3 regions of the Streptomyces sp. NPDC002911 genome follow, and region 3 is predicted to be linked to each of the others. Evidence: riboswitches for the same ligand, from Rfam matches in the RefSeq annotation. Region 3 holds a riboswitch; each other region holds the start of a gene.
What was found. Region 3 has a riboswitch for cobalamin ahead of ACWD04_RS21460 (energy-coupling factor ABC transporter permease). Riboswitches for the same ligand answer to the same signal wherever they lie in the genome.
Positions count from the first base shown of each region.

Region 1: linked by a shared signal. The riboswitch ahead of ACWD04_RS29130 (cobalamin biosynthesis protein) and the one ahead of ACWD04_RS21460 (energy-coupling factor ABC transporter permease) in region 3 are both predicted to bind cobalamin.
Region 2: linked by a shared signal. The riboswitch ahead of ACWD04_RS06425 (ABC transporter substrate-binding protein) and the one ahead of ACWD04_RS21460 (energy-coupling factor ABC transporter permease) in region 3 are both predicted to bind cobalamin.

Region 1 is NZ_JBSFUO010000031.1:9,768-17,155, reverse strand. It holds gene ACWD04_RS29150 (alpha/beta hydrolase) at 1-696, opposite strand, end outside; gene ACWD04_RS29145 (class II aldolase/adducin family protein) at 766-1,425, opposite strand; gene ACWD04_RS29140 (anion permease) at 1,670-2,932, shown strand; gene ACWD04_RS29135 (hypothetical protein) at 2,945-3,169, shown strand; cobalamin riboswitch at 3,318-3,446, shown strand; gene ACWD04_RS29130 (cobalamin biosynthesis protein) at 3,575-4,519, shown strand; gene ACWD04_RS29125 (cobyric acid synthase) at 4,516-6,102, shown strand; gene ACWD04_RS29120 (putative cobaltochelatase) at 6,099-7,388, shown strand, end outside.
Region 2 is NZ_JBSFUO010000003.1:248,216-255,603, reverse strand. It holds gene ACWD04_RS06435 (acyl-CoA dehydrogenase family protein) at 1-1,145, shown strand, start outside; gene ACWD04_RS06430 (hypothetical protein) at 1,142-1,312, shown strand; cobalamin riboswitch at 1,388-1,574, shown strand; gene ACWD04_RS06425 (ABC transporter substrate-binding protein) at 1,632-2,678, shown strand; gene ACWD04_RS06420 (FecCD family ABC transporter permease) at 2,708-3,757, shown strand; gene ACWD04_RS06415 (ABC transporter ATP-binding protein) at 3,754-4,587, shown strand; gene ACWD04_RS06410 (PRC and DUF2382 domain-containing protein) at 4,649-5,629, opposite strand; gene ACWD04_RS06405 (adenosylcobinamide amidohydrolase) at 5,871-6,593, shown strand; gene ACWD04_RS06400 (NAD(P)-dependent oxidoreductase) at 6,664-7,388, shown strand, end outside.
Region 3 is NZ_JBSFUO010000013.1:172,514-179,901, reverse strand. It holds gene ACWD04_RS21475 (energy-coupling factor ABC transporter ATP-binding protein) at 688-1,533, opposite strand; gene cbiQ (cobalt ECF transporter T component CbiQ) at 1,530-2,279, opposite strand; gene ACWD04_RS21465 (energy-coupling factor ABC transporter substrate-binding protein) at 2,286-2,654, opposite strand; gene ACWD04_RS21460 (energy-coupling factor ABC transporter permease) at 2,654-3,361, opposite strand; cobalamin riboswitch at 3,392-3,575, opposite strand; gene ACWD04_RS21455 (GNAT family N-acetyltransferase) at 3,761-4,588, shown strand; partial or broken gene ACWD04_RS21450 (salicylate synthase) at 5,064-7,388, shown strand, end outside.

The sequences.
Region 1 (7,388 bases), on a different contig from region 3:
GTTCTCGGCGCCGTAGCGCACGGCGTAGCGGATGGCCGCGTCGAGGTCGCGCCATTCGGACTCACCGAGGTGGGCGAGGCCGTCCGGGGAGCGCGGGGCGCCCTCGTCACCGCGGTAGGCCAGGTCGAGCACGGGAAGCTGCTGGGCGTGGAGGAACCCCATCACATTCATGGGGTGGTCCCTGGTGGCGCCGAGTCCGTGCGCCGTGATCACCCAGGTGTCGCGGACTCCGGGCACGAACCAGGCGGGCAGGGCGCCGAGTTCGCCGGGGACCTCGACCTCCTTGTAGGCGAGGCCGAGGGCGGTGAGCGGGTCGCCGCGGTGGAGCTCCGGGGTGAGGCGGACCCTGGCGCCGGGCTTCAGGCTGCCGAGGGTCACGCGTTCCAGCCGGCGTACGACGGTGTCCGCGGAGGCCGCGGTACTGCCGGGCGGCTGTTCGACCACCGGGCCGACCACCGCGTGGACGCCGCGGCCGGTCAGTCCGTACGTACCGGGGCGCAGCGCGGTGAAGGAGCGGGTCAGGGTGATCTGCCCGGCCGCGGTGGCGTGCACGGTGAGCCGGCGGTCGGCCGGGAAGGGGCGTGGCGAGGGCGCCCCGAGGGCGACGTCGCCGGCGTAGCGGCCGACGGCGACCGCTGCCGCGCCGATGCCGAGGATCGAGGTTGCGGCCACTGCCGCCGCTGTTGCCGGGCGCACGGCTCCAGTGTCCCGGGCTGCGGCGCGGGCTGCCAGTGGGCATCGGCCGTACGGTGCCGGGCGCCGGGCTCAGCCGGGCTGGCCGTACCCCTCCAGGGCGTCCTGCACGTCGCGCAGCTGGGCCGGGGTGAGGAGGCTCGGCCGGTGGCCCGGCACGGAGCTCGCGGTGAGCCAGAGCCTGCACATCCATTCGAGCTGGGCGGTGCGGTCGTAGGCCTCGTCGAGGGTGGCCCCGTAGGTGACGGTGCCGTGGTTCCGCAGCAGGCAGGCCGTGCGGTCGCGCAGGGCTGCCAGCATGTTGTCGGCGAGCTCCCGCGTCCCGTAGCGCGCGTAGGCGGCGGTGCGGACGGGGCCGCCGAGCATGGCGGCGGCGTAGTGCACGAGCGGCACCTCGGCCACGAGGGTGGAGACAGCCGTGGCGTGCACGGCGTGGGTGTGGACGACGGCTGCGGCGTCGGTGTCGCGGTAGACGGCCAGGTGGAGCGGGAGCTCACTGGTCGGCACCAGGTCACCCAGGACCTGACGCCCTTCGAGATCGACGCCGACCGCGTCACCGGGGCCGAGCCGGTCGTAGGGCACCCCGCTGGGGGTGACCAGCACGGTGCCGCCGACCCGGGCCGACACGTTGCCCGAGGTGCCGACGACCAGGCCGTCCGCCGCCGTCCGCCGGGCCGTCTCGACGACCCCGCCCCATGTCCGCTCGATCGCGTCCGTGCGCACGTCACTCATGCGGGGGATTCTAGGGTCACGTGATCGATGTCTCCTCAAGGGGAGATATCGGGCATGAGGAGGGCGGCGGCCAGGGGCGGGACCGGTTCCCGCACCGGCGCGGGGCGTACGGCCGCCCGGTCGCACACAAGCGGAATCGACGTACGCGCTTGGGGTCACCATGCCGCCCTGCCCAGTTCACCTTCCGTTCACCCTGGTTGACTACGTTCCACGTGCCAATGACGTCGAACGATTGCCTGGGTAAATGGAACACATCACGCTGCTGCTCGCGATCGTGATCGTGACAGCTCTCGTGTTCGATTTCACGAACGGTTTCCACGACACCGCCAACGCGATGGCCACCACCATCTCGACCGGCGCGCTCAAGCCCAAGACAGCGGTGGCCATGTCCGCCGTTCTCAACCTCGTCGGCGCCTTCCTGTCGGTGGAGGTCGCCAAGACGATCTCCGGCGGGATCATCAATGAGAACGGCCTCAGAACCGAGGTCATCTTCGCGGCGCTCGTCGGCGCCATCCTGTGGAATCTGCTGACCTGGCTGGTCGGCCTGCCCTCAAGTTCCTCCCACGCACTCTTCGGCGGCCTCATCGGCGCCGCGGTGATGTCGGCCGGCTGGTCCTCGATCAACGGCGGCACCGTCGTCACGAAGGTCCTGCTGCCCGCGATCGCCGCGCCTGTCGTCGCCGGTCTCGCCGCACTGCTGGCCACGAAGCTGACGTACCGCCTGAACCGGAAGATCACGGACCCGGCCCAGCTGAAGTCGACCGCCAAGGGGTACCGCGCCGGTCAGATCGCCTCGGCCGGTCTCGTCTCGCTCGCCCACGGCACCAACGACGCGCAGAAGACCATGGGCATCATCACCCTGGCCCTGGTCACCGGCGGCGTCCTCTCCCCCGGCTCCAACCCGCCGGTCTGGGTCATCGCCTCCGCGGGTATCGCCATCGCGCTGGGCACCTACCTCGGTGGCTGGCGCATCATCCGCACCATGGGCAGCGGCCTCACGGACCTGCGTCCGCCGCAGGGCTTCGCGGCCCAGACGAGCGCGGCCACGGTCATCCTGGCCTCCTCGCACCTCGGCTTCTCGCTCTCCACCACGCAGTCCTGCTCCGGCGCCGTCATGGGCGCCGGCCTCGGACGCAAGGGCGGCACGGTCCGCTGGTCCACCGCCACCCGGATGTTCGTCGCGTGGGGCCTGACCCTGCCGGCCGCCGGTCTGATCGGTGCGGGCTCCGAGTTCCTGACCAAGCAGGGCCCCTGGGGCGTCGCGGTGGTCGCAGTGATCCTCGTCGCGGGCTCCGCCGCCATCTGGCTGCTGTCGCGCCGCAAGCCGGTCGACCACACCAACGTCAACGCGACCGAGGACGAGCCCGCGGGCGTCGTCACGGACGCCATCGCGGCCGTCAGCCCGCCGCCCGTCGGTGGGGCCTCCACCGAGCTCAAGACCACCATCCACGCTCCGGCCCCCACGGCCGAGACCCCGGCCGATCCGGCCCGGCCGGCCACGGTGTAAGGACAGATCCGCATGAACATCGACTGGGCAGCTCTCGCCTCCGTCTTCGGCGTCAGCCTCGTGGTCACCGTCGCACTGGTCGGCCTCTTCACTCTCGGCATCATCGGCCTCGCCAAGCAGACTCCGACGGCTCAGGGCGGCGGCGGGGCCGGCGTCCTGACACGCACCGGCGCGTACGCCTGCTTCGGGCTGTGCCTGGCGGCGGTCGCGTACGGGATCTATCTGATCGTCGCCTGACCTCCGCGCGGGCGCGCACCGGCCGGACACACCACGTGTGTGTCCGGCCGGTGTGCGTCTGAGCACATTGAAGCCTCGCAGGTCAGCGGCAGGTTGACGGGCGTTCGCGGCGCATGGTGGACTGCCGGAGCCGTTTACGGCGACAGGAGAGGAAGCCGGTGCGAATCCGGCGCGGTCCCGCCACTGTCACCGGGGAGCAGCCTCCACACGGAAGTCACGGTCCGCCACCGCGGGCTGGAAGGCCGGAGGAACTGCGGATCCGGGAGCCAGGAGACTCTCGTCGCCGGTCACGTCGAACCAGGGCGCGGACCCTGAGTGAGGACATACGCCATGTCTGGCTGCCCTGCGTCGGTCGCCGCACCACCCGCTGTGAAGGCCCTTCGAGGCGCGACGGCCGGCTGAGCGGTGCGAGCCGACCGCATCTTCGCGTACGGCGCCGCCGCCGGTCTGATCGGTGACCTGCTGCTCGGTGATCCCCGGCGGGGCCACCCCGTCGCCGCCTTCGGGCGTGCAGCGGCGGGTGCCGAGAGCCGGCTGTGGCGCGATCACCGCGGCTGGGGCGCCCTGCACACGCTCGTCTGTGCCGGGGGCGCCACGGGAGCGGCCGCGCTGGCCGCCCGTGCCGTGCGGAACCGTCCCGCCGCCGCCGTGGCGCTGACCGCCGCCGCCACCTGGGCCGTCGTCGGGGGCACTTCGCTGGGCCGCGAGGCGCGCGCCATCGGCGGGGCGCTGGCCGTGGGGGACATCGAGCCGGCCCGGGAGCGGCTGCCGCATCTGTGCGGCCGTGATCCGCAGTCGCTGGACGAACAGCAGATCGCCCGCGCGGTGGTGGAGTCCGTCGCCGAGAACACCTCGGACGCCGTCGTGGGAGCCCTGGTGTGGGGCGCGCTCGGCGGGGTGCCCGGGCTGGTGGCCTTCCGGGCCGTCAACACGCTCGACGCCATGGTCGGCCACACATCGCCCCGCTACCGGCGCTACGGCTGGGCGTCGGCCCGGCTCGACGACGTCGCCGGCTGGCCCGGGGCCCGGCTGACCGCCGTGCTCGCCGTGGCCGCCGGGGGCCGCCCGCGCGAGGCGGTCCGGGCCTGGCGGGCCGACGCGGGCCGGCATCCCAGTCCCAACGCGGGCCCGGTGGAGGCCGCGTTCGCGGGTGCGCTCGGCGTACGGCTGGGCGGCACCCTCGCTTACGGCGGGCGGGTCGAGCACCGGCCGGTGCTCAACGGCGAGGCCGGGCGGGACGTGCGGGTCACGGACATCGAATGCGCGGTGCGGCTGTCGCGCCGGGTGAGTGTGCTGGCCCTCGCCGTGTGTGCGGCGGGGCGGCTGGCCATGGGACGGAGAGTCACATGAGCGGCGGGCTGCTGGTCGCGGGTACCACTTCGGACGCGGGCAAGAGCGTCGTCACGGCCGGGATCTGCCGGTGGCTGGTGCGTCAGGGAGTCAAGGTCGCACCGTTCAAGGCGCAGAACATGTCGCTGAACTCGTTCGTCACCCGGGAGAACGCGGAGATCGGCCGGGCCCAGGCGATGCAGGCGCAGGCCGCCCGGGTGGAGCCGTCGGCTCTGATGAACCCGGTGCTGCTCAAACCCGGCGGCGACCGGTCGAGCCAGGTCGTCCTGATGGGGAAGCCGGTCGGCGAGATGAGTGCGCGCGGCTACCACGGGGGGCGCCAGGAGGCGCTGCTGGGGACGGTCGTGGACTGTCTGGAGCAGTTGCGGGGCACGTATGACGCCGTGATCTGCGAGGGGGCGGGCAGTCCGGCCGAGATCAATCTGCGGCGTACGGACATCGTGAACATGGGCATCGCCCGGGCCGCGCGCTTTCCCGTGCTGGTGGTCGGCGACATCGACCGGGGCGGTGTGTTCGCCTCGTTCTTCGGTACGACGGCGCTGCTGAGCCCTGAGGACCAGTCGCTGATCGCCGGGTACCTCGTCAACAAGTTCCGCGGTGACGTGTCGCTGCTGGAGCCCGGTCTCGACATGCTCCTCGGGCTCACGGGCCGGCGGACGTACGGGGTGCTGCCGTACGCCCATGGGCTGGGTATCGACGAGGAGGACGGGCTGCGGGTATCGATGCGCGGCACCGTACGGGAGTCGGTCGTGGCGCCGCCGCACGGCGAGGACGTGCTGCGGGTCGCGGTGTGCGCCGTACCGCTGATGTCGAACTTCACCGATGTGGACGCTCTGGCGGCCGAGCCGGGGGTGGTGGTCCGGTTCACGGACCGGGCGGAGGAGATCGCCGACGCGGACCTCGTGATCGTGCCCGGGACGCGGGGCACCGTGAAGGCGCTGGCGTGGCTGCGCGAACGGGGGCTGGCCGACGCGCTGCGGCGGCGGGCCGCCGAGGGGCGGCCGGTGCTGGGGATCTGCGGCGGGTTCCAGGTGCTGGGCGAGCGCATCGAGGACGACGTCGAGTCGCGGGCCGGTCTGGTCGAAGGGCTCGGACTGCTGCCCGTGCGAATCCGCTTCGGCCTGGAGAAGGTCCTGGGGCGGCCCGTCGGGTCAGCGCTCGGGGAGCCGGTGGAGGGGTACGAGATCCATCACGGGGTCGCCGAGGTGACTGGCGGCGAACCGTTCCTGGACGGGTGCCGGGTGGGCTCGGTCTGGGGGACGCACTGGCACGGGTCGCTGGAGAGCGACGCGTTCCGGCGGGCGTTCCTCGGCGAGGTCGCGCGGGCCGCGGGACGGCGGTTCGTTCCTGCGCCGGACATGAGCTTCGGGGCGCTACGGGAGGAACAACTGGACCGGCTGGGGGACCTGATCGAGGAACACGCCGATACGGACGCCTTGTGGCGGCTGATCGAGACCGGCGCGCCGGAGGGGTTGCCGTTCATCGCCCCGGGTGCGCCGCCGGTGCCCGTACCGGATCCCGCTCCAGGAATGCCGGGCGCACCCGGCCATGCAGGTGTGGTCGCTACAGAGGAGGCTCAGTGAATACGCCCTATCCCTTCACCGCCATCGTCGGGCAGGACGATCTGCGGCTCGGCCTCCTGCTCAACGCGGTCAGTCCCGCCGTCGGCGGGGTCCTGGTCCGGGGTGAGAAGGGCACCGCCAAATCCACCGCCGTGCGGGCGCTCGCCGCGCTCATGCCCGAGGTCGCGGTCGTGGCGGGCTGCCGCTTCTCGTGCGATCCGGGCGCGCCCGATCCGGCGTGTCCCGACGGCCCCCATGAGACGGGAACGGGCGTGTCTCGTCCGGCGCGGACCGTGGAGCTTCCGGTCGGCGCGTCGGAGGACCGGCTGGTCGGCGCGCTCGACATCGAACGGGCCCTCTCGGAGGGGGTGAAGGCCTTCGAGCCGGGGCTCCTCGCCGACGCCCATCGCGGGATTCTGTACGTCGACGAGGTCAATCTCCTCCACGACCACCTGGTGGACCTGCTGCTCGACGCGGCGGCCATGGGCGCCTCGTACGTCGAGCGCGAAGGCGTCTCCGTCCGTCACGCGGCACGTTTCCTGCTGGTCGGGACCATGAACCCGGAAGAGGGCGAGCTCCGGCCGCAGTTGCTGGACCGCTTCGGGCTGACCGTCGAGGTGGCCGCCTCGCGTGAGACGGACCTGCGCGTCGAGGTCGTACGGCGGAGGCTCGCCTACGACGACGATCCGGCCGCCTTCGCCGCACGGTGGGCCGACGAGGAGGCCGCGTTGCGTGCGCGGATCGTCGCCGCGCGCGCCCTGCTTCCCCAGGTGGTGCTCGGCGACGGCGTGTTGCGGCAGATCGCGGCGACGTGTGCGGCGTTCGAGGTCGACGGCATGCGTGCCGACATCGTCATGGCCCGCACCGCGACGGCCCTGGCCGCGTGGGCGGGGCGCGAGGAGGTCGTCGCGGACGACGTACGCCAGGCCGCGCTCCTGGCACTCCCCCACCGGCGCCGGCGCAATCCGTTCGACGCGCCCGGGCTGGACGAGGACAAGCTGGACGAGGCCCTCGAGGACGCGGCGGACGAGGACGGCGGAGGCGACGACGATCCGGACCCCGACGGGCCCGGCGGCGGCGTGCCCCCGCAGGGCGGCGGCCCCGACGACGGTGGTACGGACGCGACCGGTCCCGACGCCGGCGGTTCCGACACGCCCGGCCGGGACGAGGCCGGGAGCGGTGACGCGCCCGCGCCGGGCGGCGGCGCCGGGGATCAGCAGCCCGTGCGGGCCGGCGAGCCGTTCCGTACGAAGATGCTGAGCGTGCCCGGGCTGGGCGAGGGCGCGGCCGGGCGGCGGTCCCGGGCG
Region 2 (7,388 bases), on a different contig from region 3:
CGTTCGACCGGCTGTTCGTTGCGCGGGACGCACTGCTGGGATCCGGCGAAGAGAGCGACTCCCCAGGAAAGTTCAGCACGGGACCGGGTGACAGGCGGCGGCGCTTCCTGACCTCGATCGGGCGGGTGACCCCCGGCCGGATCTCCATGAGCGCCTGCGCGGCGGGCTCGGCTCGCGCGACCCTGGCGGTCGCCGTGCGCTACGGCGGCCACCGGCTGATCTCCGGGACCCGCGGTAAGCCGCCGGTGCCCGTCAACGCCCATCGGTCCCACCACGGACCGCTCGCCTCGGCCATGGCCACGGTCTTCGCCATGAGCCTGCTCTACCGCAGGGCACAGGAGCGCTGGGAGGCCTGTACGGACGAGGACGTCCGGACGGACACGGGCAGACTCGTCGATGTAGCCAAGGCATGGATCACCTGGCGGGCCCGTGACGTCATCGTCGAGAGCCGTGAACGCTGCGGCGCGCAGGCCCTGCTGGAGAACAACGGCATGACCGAGCTCGTCACGGGAGTGGAGGGAGCCATTACCGCGGAGGGCGACAACATCGCCCTGTATGCCAAGGCGGCGGCCGAGATGCTCTTCGCCGCCGAGCCCCACCAGGACGACGCCCCGGGCCGAGCCCCGCACCGCGGTGACCTGGACGACCCACGTTTCCTGGGCCGGCTCCTCGCCGCGGTCCAGGACATCTGGTTCGCCCGGGCGCGGGCCCGCGCGCAGCGGGCGCCCGACTCCGACCTCCTCGAGCGGTGGAACGCCGCCTCGGGCCCCGCCCTGCGCGGGGTCGAGGCCTACGCGTGCCGGGAGGCCGCCGCGGCCTACGCCGAGGCCCGCGCGGCGTTGCCCGAGGGCGCCGCCAGGGACCGGCTGGGAGAGCTGGAGCGGCTGTTCGCCGTCGAATGGGTGGCCCGCAACAGCGGCGATCTGCTGGCCGCCGGGTTCCTGAGCGGTGATCAGGTCGAGGCCCTGGCCGAGACCGCCGAACAGCTGATCGCGGCCGTCGCCGCGCACGCCCCGCAACTGGCTGAATCCTTCGCCCTGCCCGAGGAACTGCTCGCCGACTGGCCGATCGCCGGACCGGGGTACGCGAACGCGTACGACGATCCCCACGGCCCCTGGAACACCACCAGGGCGGACGCCCGATGAGCTCCGTGGCCAAGGGGCGTACCGTGTCCGGCCGCCTCGGGGAGCGCTTGGAGATCATCGGCCTGCGCGTCGTTCTGCTGGCCTACTGGGGCACGGTGTCGGTGCTCGCCCGCCGGCGCGGGAAGCCGCAGACGCAAGGCGGCGAATCGGTTCACCCCAAGCGCTGAACCGCCCGACGGCCGGTACGAGGCGGAGCCCGACCCGTACCGGCCGACGGCTCCCGAGGCCGTCGACGCGCCGCGTGATAACTTGCAGACGCCAGTCACACTCCACGTGGAGTCAGGGAATCCGGTGCGAATCCGGAGCTGACGCGCAGCGGTGAGGGGGACGGGCGGGGCAAGTGCCACTGGGACACCCTCGGGTGCACCGGGAAGGCGCCCCGTCCGGACGAACCCGAGTCCGAAGACCTGCTGGTACCCGCTTCCGTACCGGGAGCGGAACACCGTAGCGGGCTCCGCGCATGAGCCCAGAGACGCCGAGGACTCCGTGTCGCCCATCGCCAGCACCATACGCCGAACCGCCCTCCTCATCGCGGGACTCGTCCTCCTCGCCGCCTGTGGCGGAGGCGGGAGTGCGTCCGACGGTGAGGCACAGGAAGGCCCCGCCCCCGGCTTCCCCGTGGCGCTGAAGAACTGCGGTCGTACGGTGACCGTCGACGCGGCACCGCGTCACGCCGTCTCCCTCAACCAGGGATCGACGGAGATCCTGCTCTCCCTGGGCCTCGCGGACCGGCTCGCCGGCACCGCGACCTGGACGGACCCGGTGATGAAGGGGCTGGAGAAGGACGAAGCCACCGTGCCCCGGATCGCCGAGAGCCAGCCCTCCTCCGAGAAGGTCCTCGCCGAGGAACCCGACTTCGTCAGCGCCTCGTTCGAATCCACCCTAGGCAAGGGCGGTGTGGCAACCCGCGACCAGTTCGAGGAACTGGGCGTACCGACGTACCTCGCACCCTCCGACTGCATGGGCAAGGACCACGCGGGCAGCAGCGACGGCTCCCGAGCCGAGCCTCTGACCATGGACCCGGTCTACGACGAGGTCCGCGACCTGGCCGCGGTGTTCGGCGTTCCGGAGCGGGGCGCGAAGCTCATCACCGGCCTCCAGGGCCGCATCGACAAGGCGACTGCGGACATCGACGCTTCCGATGCCACCCTGCTCTACTGGTTCGCCAACGCCGAAGCCCCCTACCTCGCGGGCTGCTGCGGTGCGCCCGGCATCATCACCGAGAAGCTCGGCGCGGAGAACGTCTTCGACGACACGCACGAGGAATGGCCCCAGATCAACTGGGAGACGGTCGCCGACCGGAATCCCGACGTGCTGGTCATCGGCGACCTGACCCGTAAGTCGCAGACGGCCGAAAGCGCCGAGAAGAAGATCGAGTTCCTGGAGTCCAACCCCGCCACGAAGAATCTGGACGCCGTCCGGCACAAGCGCTACGTCCTGCTCAGCGGCCAGGCCATGAACCCGACCATCCGGACCGTGGAGGGCGTGGAGCGCGTCGCCGCGGGGCTCCGTTCGTTCGGACTCGCGGGGTGACGAAGACCGAACGCGCTCCGGTCGTGAACGTGCAGCCACCCGCAGTCCTTCCGGCCGCAGGAACCCGGTTCCTACGCGGCGGTGTCCTTTGGAGCGCCGGGGCCGCCCTGCTGTTCCTGTCGGTCGCGGTGGCCGTGACGATCGGACCCGCCCGCATCTCCGTCCCCGACGTCTGGTTCGCGGTAGCCTCCCACCTCGGCCTCACCGATGGGCGACTGACCCCCATACGCGACGGCATCATCTGGAATCTGCGCATGCCCCGTACCCTGCTCGCCGCGGTGTGCGGGGCCGGGCTGGCGGTGTGCGGCACCGTGATGCAGTCGCTGCTGCGCAACCCGCTCGCCGACCCCTTCGTCCTCGGTGTCTCCTCCGGCGCGTCCACCGGGGCGGTCGTGGTCGTCGTCCTGGGCGTCGGCGGGGGAGCGGTGTCGATCTCGGGCGGCGCCTTCGTCGGGGCCCTGTGCTCGTTCGTCCTCGTCCTGATGCTCAGTCACCTCCTCGGCGGCTCCACCGACCGGGTTGTCCTCTCCGGGGTCGCGGTCATGCAGCTCTTCTCCGCGCTCACCTCGTTCGTCGTGATGACCGCGGCCGACGCCGAACAGACCCGGGGCGTGCTGTTCTGGCTGCTCGGCTCGCTGAGCGGGGTCGGCTGGGGCGACGTGTGGATGTGCTCCGCCGTGCTGGCCGTCACCCTGCTGATCTGCCTCGGCCATGCCCGTACCCTCGACGCCTTCGCCTTCGGGCAGGACGCCGCGGCCGCCCTCGGGGTGCACGTGGCCCGCACCCGGATCGTGCTGCTCTGCACCACCGCGCTGCTGACCGCGGCCCTCGTCAGCTCGGCGGGCGCCATCGGGTTTGTCGGTCTCGTCCTGCCGCACGCCGCCCGGGCACTGACCGGGTCCGGGCACCGGAGGCTGCTGCCGGTCACCGCGCTCACCGGAGCCGTGTTCCTCGTCTGGGTCGACACCCTGGCCAGGACCGTCCTCGACCCGCAGGAGGTCCCGGTCGGAGTCGTCACCTCCCTCATCGGGGTGCCCGCCTTCGTCCTGGTCCTCTACCGCACGAGGAGAAACGCATGACCCGGGCGGGCACTCCCGGTGACGGCCTGCGGGCCGCACGGGTCAGCAGGGAGGCCGGCGGGCGGATCGTCCTCGACGACGTGAGCATCGCGCCGCCGCCCGGCACCACGGTCGGACTCCTGGGGCCGAACGGCTCCGGCAAGACCACGCTGCTGCGGGTGATGGCGGGTGTCCTCACTCCCGGCGCGGGCGTCGTCACCCTCGATGGCCGTACCCTCGCCGAGACCGGCCGACGAGGTGTGGCCCGCCGCGTGGCCGTCGTCGACCAGCACGCGGTGACCCAGGTCGACCTGAGTGTGCTGGACGTCGTACGCCTCGGCCGCATCCCGCACCGGCGCGCCTGGTCCGCGCCCCGCCCCGAGGACGAGGGCGCTGTACGAGAGGCTCTTGCGCGCACCGGACTCGCCGACCGCGCCGGACAGTTTTGGCACACCCTGTCCGGGGGCGAGCGCCAGCGCGTCCAGATCGCCCGCGCCCTGGCCCAGCAGCCGCGCGAACTCCTGCTGGACGAGCCCACGAACCACCTGGACATCCAGCACCAGCTGGAACTCCTGTCGCTGGTCGCCGCGCTGCCCGTCACGGCCGTGGTCGCGCTGCACGACCTCAATCTGGCCGCGATGTTCTGTGACCGGGTCACGGTCATGCGGGAAGGCCGAGTGGTGGCAGGCGGAACGCCCTCGGAGGTGATCACCGAGGAACTCATCGCCGATGTCTACCGCGTACGCGCGGTGGTGACGCCGGAAGGGCCCGACGGGCGCCCGTCGGTGCGGTTCCTGCCGGGAGAAGCCGTCCACGGTCGGCAGAAGTGCGACGAGAGGGCGGGCCCGTGAACCGCCCGGGTCCGCCCCTCGATACTGTCGTGCGGCCTTTCGCCGCCGTCTGTGTGAGGGGTCAGCGACGACGTCCCTGGCCGAACTCGCCGCCCATGTCCTTGCCGCTGCCCGTGTCCTTGCCGTCCGCGTAGTCGATCTTCTCCTTGCGGAGTTCGGCGGAGACTTCCTTCTGCTCGGTGACCTTGCTGGTTTCGAGGTGGACCCGCTCCACAGGGACCGCCTCCTTGCGGACGGTGGCTCGTTCGGCGTGCAGGGTGACTTCGACGTCCTGCTCGCCGAGTTCGCGCCCCTTCATGCCTGTTCCCTCCTCGCCGGGCTGCATAGGCTCGCGCACCACGCGTACCTCCTCGTGGGACACGGGCACCGTCCGGGTGACGTTCTCGGTCACGACGTACTTGTGCAGCCGGGCCCTTCCGCTCTCGTACTCCTCCGTGCCGACCTGGAGATGCTCCTCGGACCGGATCATGTCCTCCCGGCCTCCGGCGCCCGCGGCGGACCGCTCGGCTCCGGCTCCCGCGAGCGGGCGCGACGTGGAAGAGGTGTCCATGTCGCGGTGCCTCCCCGCGCCGGCTGTGGTGCCGGTGGCCTTCGTCTGGCCGGCCGAAGTGGTACGAGCGGTTCCGGCAGCACCGGCAGCACCGGCGGCTCCCATGGCTCCCGTTCCGGTCCCGGACGTCGTGCGCGCGTCGCCGCGCGCCCCGGCGGTACCGGTGGCCTTCCTGGTCATCCCGTAGTGCCGGTACAGCTCCTCCTCCTCCGATACGGAGAGGTGCGCGTCGGCGTCCACCCGGGGGGCTTCTTTGACGCGGTCCTTCGGATGCGAGACGTGCAGGTCGGAGCCCACGCGGCGGGCTCCCGACAGAGGGACGAAGCTCTCCTTCATGCCGAACATGCCGGTCTTGACGGTGATCCAGTCGGGCTTGCCGGTGTCGTCGTCGACGTACACCCGCCCCACTGTGCCGACCTTTTCTCCGTCGCTGTCGTAGACGGTCAGACCGTCGAGTTCTCCGGAATCCGTGAAACCGTCAGCGGCTCCCATGGCCGATTCCTCCTCGCCCGGGCGCGTCCTGTGGGTGGGTCCAGCAGGGGAGGCGCGTCCGGATTCCATCGCGCCTCACCCAGTTGGACGGTGCAACTTCCCGGCCACGGCGCTGAGCGGCCCAGAACACCGGGAAGGGGCGGTGGCCCCGTTGCACGCGGATATCTGCCCACCACACGCGTTACGCCATTCGAGTGAGGATTCTTCTGGGCGCGCCGGAGGTGCGGTCCCGCCCGCCCGTATGATCGACGCGCTGTCGCCGACCGTCGGTCCGGCCTGTCGCGGGAGGTGCGTTATCGGATCTGCGGGCATCAGCCTGCCCCGGCAGCGCGGGAAACTGCTGGCCCGGCAGGAGGACGGTCTGGGACTCCACCATCTGGTCTGGCGGCTGGGGCCCGGCTGGCGGGTGTGCAGCAGCGCCGTGCTCGGCGGCGGGATCGGCGCCCGTGCCTGGATCCTGAACGCCCAGGTGCCCGGCGGCTACCCGCGGCTCGACCCCGGCCGGCACCTGGCGGAGATCGCGGTGGCCGAGGCGCTGGACGGCCCGGGCGCCGGACTGATGACGGCCGCCGACGTCACCGCGTACGCCGTCGCCGACGACGGAGGCGTGACCGCGACCGTCACCAGCGGCCTCGGCGTACGGGGATGGGCCGCCGCCCCGGCCGAAGGGACCGACGGTCCGTTGCCACCGGGCACTGTCAACATCGTCGTCACCCTCCCCGTGGCGCTTTCCGACGCCGCCCTGGTCAACGCGGTGGCCACCGCCACCGAGGCGAAGGTCCAGGCGCTCGTGGACGCAGGACTCGACTGCTCAGGGACGCCGACGGACGCGGTGTGCGTCGCCGCGCCCGACCCGGCAGAGCAGCCCGGCGAACCGTTCGCGGGACCGCGTTCGCTCTGGGGCGCGCGACTCGCCAGAGCCGTGCACCGCGCCGCTCTGGAGAGCGCGCTGCGGCAGTCTTGAGCCCCACCGGTCCCGGGACCACTCCGCAGCGGCGGTCCCGAGACCCTCCCGCACCGACGAAGGGACCCCCATGACCACCGCATCCCCCGCCGACGCCGCCCCCGATGCACCGGCCGTCGCGGTCCTCGGCACCGGCATCATGGGATCCGGGATGGCCCGCAGCCTGCTCAGGAAGCGGCTCCCCGTCCGGGTCTGGAACCGTACGCGGTCCAGGGCAGAGCCGCTGGCCGCCCACGGCGCAACAGTGACGGACACGGCCGAGGAAGCGGTACGCGGAGCCGACGTCGTCCTGACCGCTCTGAACGACGGCCGGTCCGTGGCGGAAACCCTCACCGCCGCGACGCCCGGTCTGCGCCCGGGGCAAGTCTGGCTGCAGAGCTCCACCGTCGGTCTCGACGCCACGACCGACCTCGTACACCGGGCCGCCGGACTGGGACTGGTCTACCTCGACGCCCCGGTCTCCGGCACGAAGCAGCCCGCCGAGCAGGGCACCCTCACCGTGTTCGTCTCCGGCCCGTCCGGCGCCCGCCCGACGGCACTGCCGGTCCTGGACGCGATCGGGCAGCGCACCGTATGGGTCGGGGAGGCACCAGGAGACGCCACCCGGCTCAAGCTCGTCGCCAACACCTGGGTGATCAACATGGTCAACAGTGTGGCGGAATGCCTCAATCTCGCCGACGGGCTAGGGCTCGATCCGCAGCTCTTCCTGGACGCGATGAAGGGCGGCCCGCTGGACACGCCGTACCTCCAGGGCAAGTCCGCGGCGGTGCTCTCCGGCGATCTCAGCCCGAGCTT
Region 3 (7,388 bases):
ATCTGGAGGCGTGATGGGCGTTGCCCATCGCCGCGACGGCGGCCGGAGCGAGCGCGCCGCCGACGTCGCTCGTCACCGCGGAGCGCGAAGGGAGTTCGGGAGCGGGAACGGTCGCGGAGCGATGCCGGTCACGATGGCGCAGAAGGCCGTTCGGCTCGCCCCCGCGATCGGATGTGCCACAGGCCCCGTACTCCCCGTACCCCCCGTGCGCGGCTCCCACGCTCGCATTCGCCGGAGTGTCCCCCCGCATTTCCGAAGCGTACGCGTGCACATCTGTTGACGGCGTGCCGGAGGACGGGGCCAATAGGAGGCCCATCAGGAACGCGAGCACGCACCGGACCGCCGCTGCTCGCACCCTTCACCTCCTGCTGTGCTTTCGCTCCTCCTTCGCGACGCTAACAGGCCGGAGGGATTATGGAGTTAACCCTTTGTGAAGAGTCCGAAAGTAGATGCCCATCGAGCCGAATTATGTGGCGGAGCCCTGTGGCCTGGGATGTGCCTCACTATCGGTTCTCAGTATTTGAGATCAACTGTGCCTGTGTGGCTCATGCATATGTCGGTCGAGCGATTTCGGTCCTATTCGTACGTTCGTTCGCATCGTGAGTGGCTGTTAACTCGCGAGAAAGGCAGTCGGCGTTTATCGAAGGCCCTATGCGGTGCGTTTACGCCGAACAGGCACGAGTGGAGTCAGTCGTCGGTCGGCGTGGCGAAGCCCGCCGCGAGCTGTTCCGGGGTACGGGGGCCGGGAGTCGCGCCGTCCAGCAGACCGTGCGCACGCAGCATCCGGGTGGCCGCTATGCCCCACGGCAGCCGCAGCCCGGCATCCCGCAGGAGATCCGTACGGGCCAGCATCGTGGGCGCGGATCCGGCGCGGACACCCGCAGGGGTGAGGAGCGCGGCGTCGTCGGCCCAGCGCAGGGCGAGATCGACGTCATGGGTGGCCATCATGACGGTGGTGCCACTGTCGCGCAGGGAGCCGAGCGTGGCGAGCAGCCGTTCCTGACCGTCCGGATCGAGCCCGGCGGTCGGCTCGTCGAGGATCAGCACACGGGGCCTCATCGCGATCGCACCCGCGATGGCCGTCCGTTTGCGCTGCCCGTAGGAGAGAAGGTGGGTGGGCCGGTCCGCCAGGGCCGTGATGTCGAGGGCGGTGAGCGCCTCGTCCACCCGGGCCCGCACCTCGGTGTCGGGCAGACCGAGGTTCAGTGGTCCGAACGACACGTCCTGGGAGACGGACGCGGCGAACAGCTGGTCGTCGGGGTCCTGCACCACCAGTTGGACGGTGGTACGCAGCAGGGTCAGCCCTCTTCGGTCGTACGTGACCGGACGGCCCTCGACCGTCAACTGCCCGTCGCGCGGACGCAGTCCGCCACTGAGAAGCCGCATCAGCGTGGTCTTCCCACTGCCGTTCCGGCCGAGCAGGGCGAGCGCACGCCCTTCGTGCGCCTCGAAGTCGAGGCCGCTCAGCACGGCAGGGCCGTCCTCATAGGTGAAGGACGCGCCCCGCAGGGCGAGCAGTACGGACTCGCTCAAGACAGGGTCCTTTCCAGGGCGAAGGTCAGGGCGGTGAGGGCCCCGAGCAGTGTGACGCTCACGGCCACGAACCGGACGGAGACGGGGGTCGCAGGCACCAGGACGCGCAGGGTCCCGTCGTAGCCGCGCCCGGCCAGCCCCGCCTGGAGCCGCGCCGCGCGGTCGAAGGCCCTGATGAACGCGGTGGCTCCGAGCCCTGCCAGGGACCGCCAGGCGGCCGCCCGAGAGGTATGTCCGAGCCTGGCCGCCTGGGCCTCCCTGATGCGGCGCACCGAGTCGAGGAGCAGAAAGCTCATGCGGTACGTCACCAGCGCGACGTCCACCACCGGTGCGGGCACCCCCGCCCTGACCAGGCGAGGCAGCAGGTCGGACATCGGGGTGGTGAAGGCGAAAAGCAGGACGCCCAGCGAGGCGGCCGAGGTACGCAGCAACAGCTCCCCGGCGCGGACCGGCCCCTCGTCGGCCAGGGTGACCGGCCCGCCCGGCCCGCCGATCTGGATGAGGAGTGTGGCCGCCCCGGTGACACAGAAACCCAGGGGCACCCGGTACGCCCGCCACAGATGGCGGACGGTCACTCCCGCCGGCCCCAGCAGCACGGCGAGGGAGGCGACGAGGACCAGGGCCGCGCCGGGCCAGGGCGGCAACGAGATCGCCAGAATGGTGAGCCCCAGGCCGAGCACGGCTTTGTCCGCGGGATGGCGGCGGCGCCAGCGACTGCTGTGCGCCGCCGCGTCGATCGGCAGCACGTGTGCTCAGTTCCCCCGGGTCGCGGGGTCCCCGGCATTGTCTGCGGCGCCACCGCCGTCCCGCTGCGCCGTCGCCCCCAGCTCGCCCTGACGGCGCCCGCGCCGCAGTCCGAAGTAGTAGGCGAGGACGCCCGCGCCGAGTGCGGCCTGCAGGGCGAAGAGTGCCGACTCGATCTCGCCGGACGGCGGTTCGTACAAGGGGGCGAACCAGGGTTCGTAGTCGGGATCGATCTCGGTGATCGCCGTCTCGGCCTGGGCGTCGGAGCCCGCGAACGGCTCTTCCTCGCCGTCACCCAGGCCGAGAGCCAAAGGCAGAACGGCCAGGGCGGCCACGACGAGCAGCAGAAGGGCGTTGATCTTCGTGTCCCTGTTCATCACGCCACCGCCTCGGTCTCGGCTGTCCCGGTCCGGGTCTGCCTGCCGGTGAGGAACACGCCGAGCCGGGTCAGATCCCTCTTGCTGGACTGGACGAGGAGTCGCATCACCAGCACGGTCAGAAGTCCTTCGCTCACCGCGAGAGGGATCTGCGTGACGGCGAAGATGGAGCCGAACTTGGTGAGCGCACCAAGAAATCCGGTGCTCGGGTCAGGGAAGGCGAGCGCCAGCTGCATGCTGGTGACGCAGTAGGTGGAAAGGTCGGCGACGAATGCGCCGGAGAACACCGCAACCATCAGCGGCACGCCGTACCTGCGCAGCAGCTTGTAGACGGCGTATCCCGCCCAGGGCCCGACGATCGCCATCGAGAAGACGTTGGCGCCGAGCGTGGTCAGGCCGCCGTGGGCGAGCAGCAGCGCCTGGAACAGCAGGGTGATGGTGCCCAGGACCGCCATGATCGGCGGACGGAACAGAATGGCCCCCAGCCCCGTGCCTGTGGGATGCGAACAACTCCCCGTCACGGAGGGAATTTTCAAAGCGGAAAGAACGAACGTGAAGGCCCCGGAAGCCCCCAGAAGCAGCGTGCTCTCAGGGTTCTCCCTGACTTCACGTGTAAGGGACCGGACTCCGTGGACGACGAACGGCGCGGACGCGACACCCCAGACGATCGCGTGCGCCGGAGGCAGAAAACCCTCGGCTATGTGCATGACTCAGCAGACCCTCTCCAGCACCTCGTGGATGGTTGAAGTGCCTTGGCCGGTCTCCTGGCTTACGGGTACCACCGCCCGAACTCCGCCTTCCCGGGTCACAAGGACCCAGTGGCTGCCCGCAGGGGCCGGAGCCGGACTTCCCGATCACAGTGGCGAGGGCCGCACCGGCATCGCACCGGATTTCCCGTTCACCAAGGCGAGGCGACAGTAGTGCCAGGCGGGGGCGAAGACAAGCGGGGGCCGTCCCGGAGGCGTGCCCAGGCCATGGCGGTCCGCTCGCGGACATGTTGCCGGCCGTCACCTCCGGCTCCGTCAGGACGCGTGGCGGCCCCGCGCCAGGACACTGATCCGAGTGAAAGTCACGTGCAATGCCTTACCCCTGATGAGGAGAACCACTTGACGCATCGAGTGGACGGTGCCGTCGGCGCCGTCGAACGTTCCGGGCCGGAATCCAACGCGTACGCCTACCTCAGGTACCTCGCGTCCTCCCCACTCGTCCGGCTGGACCTCGAACCGGACTGCGCACTGCTGAGTGCGCCGACCCGGGCGCGCCCCTACAACACCGTGTTCGCAGCCACTTTCGCGCCGGACGGCCTGGAACGCCGACTTAGGGAGGTCGCGCGGATCCATGCCTCCAAGGGCCTCGATGCGGTGTGGTGGCTCGGGCCCGCGGCCACACCGGCCGGCCTGGCCCGGTCGCTGGCGCACGCGGGCTTCCGGACGATGCCGTCGATCCAGCTCATGTCAGCACCGCTGACCGCGAGGATTCCCGCCCCGGAGGGGGCGGGCTCGCACTCCGGGGCCCGTGTCGTGCGCGTGCGCTGCGAGTCGGAACTGGCCGACTTCGTCTCCGTGCACCGGGCGGCCTACGAAATGTCCGAGGCCGAGGCGGACTTCACGCGGTGCGTATGGGAGTCGTTACCGCTCACCGAAGAGGCGCCTCTCCGGCACTTCCTCGTCAAGCGTGGCGCCGAGGTGCTCTCCGCCGCCTCGGTGTTCTCGTACGGAGGCGTCGGCGGCCTCTACAACGTCGCCACCATTGCGTCCGCACGGCGCAGGGGGCACGGACTGGCCGTGAGCCGGGCGGCGCTGGCGGACTCCCGCGCCCGCGGGCTGCGGACGATGACCCTGGGCGCGGAGCCGGGCGCTGTGGAGATGTACCGGCGGCTGGGGTTCGTCGTCACGGGCGAGCTGGCGAGGGCCGCCGTGGCTCCGGCGCCATGAGCGGGAAGAGATGATCCGAAAGTTGAATATGAATATCGTGATCAATTGCTGTGGAGGTGGTGACGGCACCGACGTCACTCGATGACGCAGGGGAAGGAGTCCGCGTGAGCGCGACGAGCGGACCGGCCGGACCGGAGCGGGTCAGTGCAGAGCGGCACCTCTGCGTGGGGGCGGGGCAATGCGTGCTCGCCGCACCGGCTGTCTTCGGCCAGGCCGTCGACGACGGTCTGGGCCTCGCGTACTGGACGGCACGCCGCCAGCTGCCGAACTGCCCGCCGTACGCGATGCCGTGTGGGCGTGTCCGTCGGGTGCCGTCGCCCTGCGCCGGGACGCGGTGCACTGATCCGCACGGTCTCCGGCTCGAAGCGCCTCCGCGAAGATCCGGGTGCCGGTGCCCCGCACCGGCCTGCGGGCGGCCACCGCCCGTTCCCCGTCCCTCTCATCTCTGATCAGTACCTCGTCAAGGAGAAGCACCTCCAGACAGTTCGACCGCCGTGCTTTCCTGCGCCGCAGCGCCACGGGAGCCGTGGCCCTGGCCGTGGGGCCCGGCTTGCTGGCGGCGTGCTCGACCGATGACCCCTCCACCTCCGGGAAGGGGCGCGCCGGCTCCTCACCGCGCACGGGTGGCACGCTCCGTGCGGCCTTCGTCGGGGGCGGCGCCTCCGAGACGCTCGACTTCTTCAACGGCCCCTCGGCGTTGGATCTGGTCCGCGCCCGCGCCTGGCACGGCACCCTCGGAAACCTCGATCCCTCCGCCCCGGACGGCGTGCGCTACGGCGTGCTCAGGGGGATCGACATATCCGAGGACCTGTCCACGTACACCCTGCACGTCCGGCCTGGCGTCCGCTTCACCGACGGATCGACGCTGACCTCCGCGGACATCCTGCATTCGCTGTCCGCCCTCGCGGGCAGGAACATGCTGCCCGTGTACAAGCTGGCCGCCGTGAACTTCGACCTTTCGGCCGCAAGGGCGGACGGTGACCTCAAGGTCGTCCTGCCCACACTCCGGCCCGTAAGGGACGGCCGCATGATCCTGTGTCAGGGGAACTTCCTGATCGTCAAGGACGGGACGCGGCGCTTCGCCGAGGGGATGCCCAGCTGTGGGCCCTTCCGCCTCGGCGAGTTCACGCCCGGCCACCGCCCACCTGCTGCGGACCTTCATCAGCTCGCGGCCTTAGGCCGGACCGCCGAAGGCTACGGAGCGCTTGACGACGCCCTGGTCGCGGAAGCGCGTGCGGACCGCCGTCTCATCGTCCGGGGCCTGCCCGGCCTGGTCTCCTTCGCCTTCGCCGCCCGGCTGGTTTTCGCCCTGTTGCTGGCAGCGCGCGTGTCCTGGCAACTGGACGGCTCGCTGACGGTCCCCACCCTGCTAGCGCTCCTGGTCCTGACGGCCCGTCTGGGCGACAGCCTTTCGGGGGCGGCCGACGTCGGCGCAGGGGCGTATCGCCCGTGACAGCCTGGAGCGACTCGCCGCGGTTCTCGACGAGCAGTCATTCCCGCAGCCCGCCGAGCCCCAGGTACCCCAAGGGGCCGAAGTCCGTTTCGAAGGAGTCGAGTTCCGTTCCGCCGAGCAGGAGAAGGCCCAGCAGGAGGGGCGCGCCACCCGCTCACGTACTCAGCGACGTGAGCTTCCGGCTGCCCGCAGGCAGCATGACGGCTCTGGTCGGGCCGTCAGGGGCGGGCAAGACCACCGTCGCCAGGCTGCTCGCCCGCTTCTGGGACACCACCGGCGGCACCGTCCGGGTCGGGGGCGTCGATGTACGGGATATCGCACCCGAGGAACTCGCCGCTCACGTCTCCCTGGTGTTCCAGGACGTCTATCTTCGAGGGCACGACAGAGGACAACGTCAGGATCGGAGCCCCGGACGCCGGTCACGAGCTGCTGGCCAGGGCCTCGGCATTCTCCGGGGCTCGACCGGGTGATCGAGGAACTGCCCGCCGGCTGGGCCACCAGGGTGGGGGAGGGCGGTAGCGCTCTCCGGCGGCCGGCGTCAACGCGCCGCCGACCTGCTCGCCGAGTCCTCCGCCTCCGTCGCCGGGCCCGCTTCCGGCGGGGTGGCACCGGACCGGGCCGAACAGCTCGTCACCGGCGGTACCGCGGTCTACGGCGAAGCGGTCGCCCGCACCATCGCGGACATCCGGGCGGGTCTGTTGGAGAAGGCCGTCGTCTCGCGAGCGGTCGTGCTGCCCGCCGGACCGGTCGCCGACTTCGCCGCGACCTATCTCGCCGGACGGCGGGCCAACACTCCCGCTCGCTCCTTCCTCATCGACCTCGGCGGACGCAGGGCGGCCGGATTCAGCTCGGAGACGGTCCTGGAGGTCCGGCAGGACGGCCGGGTCAGCACGCAGCCGCTCGCGGGCACCCGAGCCCTGGGGGAAGATCCGGCGGAGAACGACCGGCTGCGGGAGGAACTCCTCACGGACCCCAAGGAAATCCACGAGAACGCCGTCTGCGTACGGCTCGCCTGTGACGAGATGGCGGCGGTCTGCCGTCCCTGGTCCGTCGTGGTCGAGGAGTTCATGACGGTCAGGCCACGCGGTTCGGTGCAGCATCTCGCCTCGCGCGTCACGGGCCGGCTCCGGCCCGGTACCGGACCGTGGGCCGCCTTCGCCTCGCTCTTCCCCGCGATCACCGCCACGGGCTCGCGGAAGCGCGCTGCACTGAGCGCGCTGGCGCGATACGAGGACGGGCCCCGGGGCCTGTACGGCGGCGCGGTCTTCCGAGGGGGCACGGACGGTTCGCTGGACGCGGCCCTGGTCCTTCGCACCCTGCTGGGTGAGGGTGACAGGACGTGGCTCC